2 regions of the Variovorax sp. RTB1 genome follow, and region 2 is predicted to be linked to the other one. Evidence: predicted binding sites of a transcription regulator. Region 2 holds the regulator's gene; the other holds the start of a gene.
The links. Region 2 encodes NrdR, which represses ribonucleotide reductase genes. Its sites were predicted from a motif close to CACNANATNTNGTG; they were not measured.
Positions count from the first base shown of each region.

Region 1 (2,396 bases), on a different contig from region 2:
CGCGGTCGATTTCGCCGAGCGACAGACCCATCGCAACGCGCATGAAGAACGCCTGGGGCAGTTCGATGCGGTCTTTGCGAATGTGCAGGAAGTAGCGGTCGTACAGCGTTTGCAGGCCGAGGTAGTCGAACTGCAGGTCGCGCTCAGCCTTGAGCGCGGCGCCCAGGCGGGGCAAGTCGTACTGCAGCAGCTTCTCGTCGAGCAGTTCGTTGTCGACGCCCTTCTTGATGAACTGCGGAAAGTAGTCGACGTAGGCTTGCGAGCGCTCGACTGGCATCACTTCGCGGCCGAGAATTTCCTTGAAGATCGTGTGCAGCAGCAGGCGCGCAGTGGCGAACGTGTAGTCCGGATCTTTTTCGATCAGCGTGCGGGCTGCCAGGATCGATGCTTTGTAGACCTCGTCGAGCGGCACGCCGTCGTAGAGGTTCCGCATCGTCTCGGCCTGGATCGGTGCCGCAGTGATGCTGTCGCCCAGACCTTCGCAGGCGGACTCGATCAGGCCCTTGAGTTCATTCAGGTCGAGCGCGACACGCTCGCCGCGGTCGAGCACATGGATGATCGGGGCGACAGGCGCGTCTTGCGCACCTTGCTTGGCGCGCTCTTGCGTGCGGCGTTCGCGGTACAGCACATAGGCACGCGCGATTTCATGGTGACCGCCGCGCATCAGGCCGAGTTCGACCGAATCCTGCACGTCTTCGATGTGGAAGGTGCCGCCGCCTGGACGCGAGCGCACCATGGCGCGCACGACCGCTTGCGTGAGGCCGTCGACGGTTTCGCGCACGCTGGCAGACGCCGCGCCTTGCGTGCCGTGCACGGCGAGAAAGGCCTTCATCATCGCGATGGCGATCTTGTTCGGTTCGAACGGGACCACCGCGCCGTTACGGCGAATGATCTGGTAGTGCGCGAGCGCATTGCCGGCGGGCGATCCGGCGGTGTCGCGAACGCTGCTGGTGGCGTTGGGGCTGCCGTTGGTGGATAGCGCGTTGCGCGATGCGGACGGTGTGTTCTGGGCTGTTTGCATTCGGTCCTCGGTTGGCAATTCTTGTTGGAGACGCGGGCATCGGTGGTCGGCGTTCGATTCCGGAGCCATTCAGGCATTTGTTCCAGACGGCACACTATATCTAGGGTCTGAGGGGCCTACAACCACTAGATGTAGTGTTTTCGACGAACTTCAATGTTTGTGAAAAACTGCACATCTTGTCGCTTTGCGGTGTGCGTGGCGTCGTAGATGCCGGGCATGCGGCGTGGTTGCTGACCTACGTTATTCCAACCCAGCAACCATGCGGTTTTCGACCGCTTTTGCACCTGCGAACCGCATGGTTGCTGCGATGCGAAAGAGCGCCGCGCGCCATGTTCGCAGAGCGATATCAAGGTCCGATGGCGACCTCGGGAAACATATCTTTTTTCCAACCCGTTGCGTCGCGCAGACGCCGCCATGCGAAGCCTGGCCCCGGGTCTTGCTTGCGTCCGGGTGCAATGTGCTCATGGCCGGCGACGAAGGCGATCGGATAGTGCTGTGCGATGGCGGGGCAGAGGCCGGCAAGCGTCTCGTATTGCGCGTCTTCGAAGAGCGCACCTTCGAGCCCTTCGAGCTCGATGCCGATCGAATCGTCGTTGCAGTTGGTGCGGCCGCGCCATGCCGATGGACCTGCGTGCCAGGCACGATCGTCGCAACTGACGAACTGCCAGAGTTCGCCGTCGCGCCGCACATAAAAATGCGACGACACCTCGACGCCGCGGATGCTCTTGAAGTACGGGTGTGCGTCCCAGTCGAGGCGATTGGTGAATAGCTGCTGCACCTCGTCGCCGCCGTATTGCGCAGGTGGCAGGCTGATCGAATGCAGCACGATCAGATCGATCTGCGCGCCGGCAGGGCGTGGGCCGAAGTTCGGCGAATGCAGTTGCCTGGCAAAGCGGTACCAGCCTGTGTTCCACATCGCTGCGCCGTTCGCGATTCCATCCCCCGCACCATCCACGCGAACCCCCTCATTCATCGATGGCGACGCCATGTCCATCGTCGCCGTTCGGTGTCGCAATGCCGAGGCGTGCAATGCGATAGCGGATCTGCCGCAAGCTCAAGCCGAGTCGCGCCGCCGCTGCGGTGCGATTGAATCCGCTTTCATGCAGCGCGCGCACGAGGATCTCGCGCTCCTGCTGATCGAGATAGGTCTGCAGGTCGGACGGCACTGCAGGCGGCGGCGCCTTCGCTTCCTGCGGCATCGATGTCGCGCTGTTCGAGCCGATGGGGGCGTCGTGCAGATCAGCGGTGCTCGCCACGCGCGCACCACCTGCTGCATCGTTCGCCACATCGACCATGCCCGAAGCCGCAGAACTCGTCATCGAAGCCAGGCTCGCCAGTCCGGAATCAGACCCCATCAGATCCAGATGCAGCTCAT
Region 1 covers NZ_JASJXG010000003.1:51,313-53,708, reverse strand. Annotated here, with positions in the region: gene QN397_RS02870 (ribonucleoside-diphosphate reductase subunit alpha) at 1-1,021, opposite strand, end outside; gene ampD (1,6-anhydro-N-acetylmuramyl-L-alanine amidase AmpD) at 1,368-1,994, opposite strand; gene QN397_RS02860 (sigma-54 dependent transcriptional regulator) at 1,987-2,396, opposite strand, start outside.
Region 1: a site for NrdR is predicted at 1,145-1,158, ahead of QN397_RS02870 (ribonucleoside-diphosphate reductase subunit alpha). Genes of this name have one in related genera too.

Region 2 (2,396 bases):
CGCCACTGGGCGATGTCCGATCGGGCCAGCTCAGCCGGACTGCATGCGTTGACATCGCAGGCATCCGACGCAGCGATGGGTGTCACGTCCCATGGGCTTGCGTATGCGCCAATGCGGAGCTGGCCGAAGCCGTCCGGGTTGGCCTTGATGCGCTCTGCCAGATCCTCGATGGCGCGAACGGCCTGGGCCCGGTGCACGCTGGTCTGCGTTTCGGCCAAGGTGCGGATCTGGACGGTGAGCAGCCCAAGGCTGCCGATCGCCAGAATCGTCGTCGCGACCAGCGATTCGATGAGCGAGACGCCGCTTTGTCGTTTCAGGCCTGGCATGAGGTCACCCCTTTGCGTGTTGCCAGACGACCGCCGCTGCTCATGCACAGCGCCGTTGTACTGGCGGCCGATGTGTTGCCAGAGGGCCGCACGATAAAGCCGAACGCGCCGGCACCGCTGAACTGTCCCCAGCGGTCGACAGAGGCCAGCGCGTTGTGCAAAGTGAAGGTGATGGAGACGCCCGTCGCCGCGGGCGCGGTCTGAATCGTTTCTTCACCCGGGTCGATGAGCTTGTTGCCGTTCGAGTCCACAAAGACGAACCAGCCGCAATCCCACTGCTCGATTTGAGTCGCGCCGCTGCAATTCGCTGCGCCAGCCTTGCGAAGCACAACGCCGCCACCGCGTTTGATGCCTTCCGCGCGCGCCAGGTAGATGGTGGAGACGAGGTCTTCGGTAGCGCGTCGGACGCGGTAGTTTTCGATGACGCTACGGAAGCTCGGCGCGGCGAGCGCGGCCAGTATTCCGGCGATCGACACGACAACCATCAACTCGATGGCCGTGAAGCCAGAGACGAGGTGAGTCGACTTTGACGAATAGGCGGTGAGTAAGGATATGCGTCGCATAGGGCCCGCATGCTACGGGCCGTTACACGAAAGAAGGAGGCAAAAATGCCTCGCCGGTCAATCTAGATGGACGATCGGGCTGGTTCGATGCAGATGCGACCTTTTAGAATCTTTGCAAACTCGAATTGACGAAGTTGGCAGAAGAAAACGACGTTTGGTAACGTCGATGCGCTACTGATGCGCTACAGATGCGCCACTAAATGTCGCGCAGCAACTGCCTGAATTCATCCACGTCTTCAAAGCTCCGATACACCGACGCGAAGCGGACGTAAGCAACCTTGTCGAGCCGCTTGAGTTCGCGCATGACCAGTTCGCCGACCTTGGCCGAGTCGATCTCCCGCAACCCGCTGGACAGCAGCTTTTGCTCGATGCGCATAAGGGCACTGTCGATTTGCTCGATGCTCACTGGTCGCTTGCGCAGCGCCAACACCATCGACGCACGAACCTTGCGCGAATCGAAGTCGGCACGGCTGCCGTCTTTTTTGACGACCGCAGGAAAGTTGACCTCCGGCCGCTCGTAGGTGGTGAAGCGCTTGTCGCAGTCGGCGCACTGACGGCGCCTGCGCACAAAGTCCGCATCTTCTGAAACACGGGTCTCGACGACCTGCGTTTCGAGGTGACCGCAAAAAGGGCATTTCATGCGGTCACCGTGCGCATGTTCAGCTGTAGACCGGGAAGCGGCTGGTCAACGCATGCACCTTGACGCGTACCGCGTCGATGTTCGCTTCATCGCGTGGGTTTTCGAGCACGTCGGCGATCAGATGGGCTGTCTGGCGCGCCTCTTCGTCCTTGAAGCCGCGCGTCGTCATGGCCGGCGTGCCGATGCGAACGCCGCTGGTCACCATGGGCTTTTCAGGGTCGTTGGGAATGGCGTTCTTATTGATCGTCATATGCGCGCTGCCGAGTACCGCTTCGGCTTCCTTGCCGGTGATTCCCTTGGCGCGCAGGTCGACCAGCATGACGTGGCTTTCGGTGCGGCCGCTCACGATGCGCAAGCCGCGTTCGGTTAGCGTTTCGGCGACGATCTGCGCGTTTTTCACGACCTGCTGCTGGTAAGCCTTGAACTCGGGCGTCATGGCTTCCTTGAAGGCAACGGCCTTGGCTGCGATCACGTGCATCAGTGGACCGCCTTGCAAGCCAGGGAAGATCGCGCTGTTAATGGCTTTTTCATGCTGCGACTTCATCAGGATGATGCCGCCGCGCGGGCCGCGCAGGCTTTTGTGCGTCGTCGAGGTAACGACATCCGCGAAGGGGACCGGGTTGGGGTACACGCCCGCTGCGACCAGACCGGCGTAGTGCGCGATGTCGACCATGAAGATCGCACCGATGTCTTTCGCCACCTTGGCGAAGCGCTCGAAATCGATGCGCAGCGAATACGCCGAGGCGCCGGCAATGATGAGCTTGGGCAGATGCTCACGCGCCTTGCGCTCCATGGCGTCGTAGTCGATCTCTTCCTTGGCGTCGAGCCCATAGCTCACCACGTTGAACCACTTGCCGCTGATGTTGA
Region 2 covers NZ_JASJXG010000053.1:3,784-6,179, forward strand. Annotated here, with positions in the region: gene pilV (type IV pilus modification protein PilV) at 1-326, opposite strand, end outside; gene QN397_RS22860 (GspH/FimT family pseudopilin) at 314-889, opposite strand; gene nrdR (transcriptional regulator NrdR) at 1,086-1,529, opposite strand; gene glyA (serine hydroxymethyltransferase) at 1,549-2,396, opposite strand, start outside.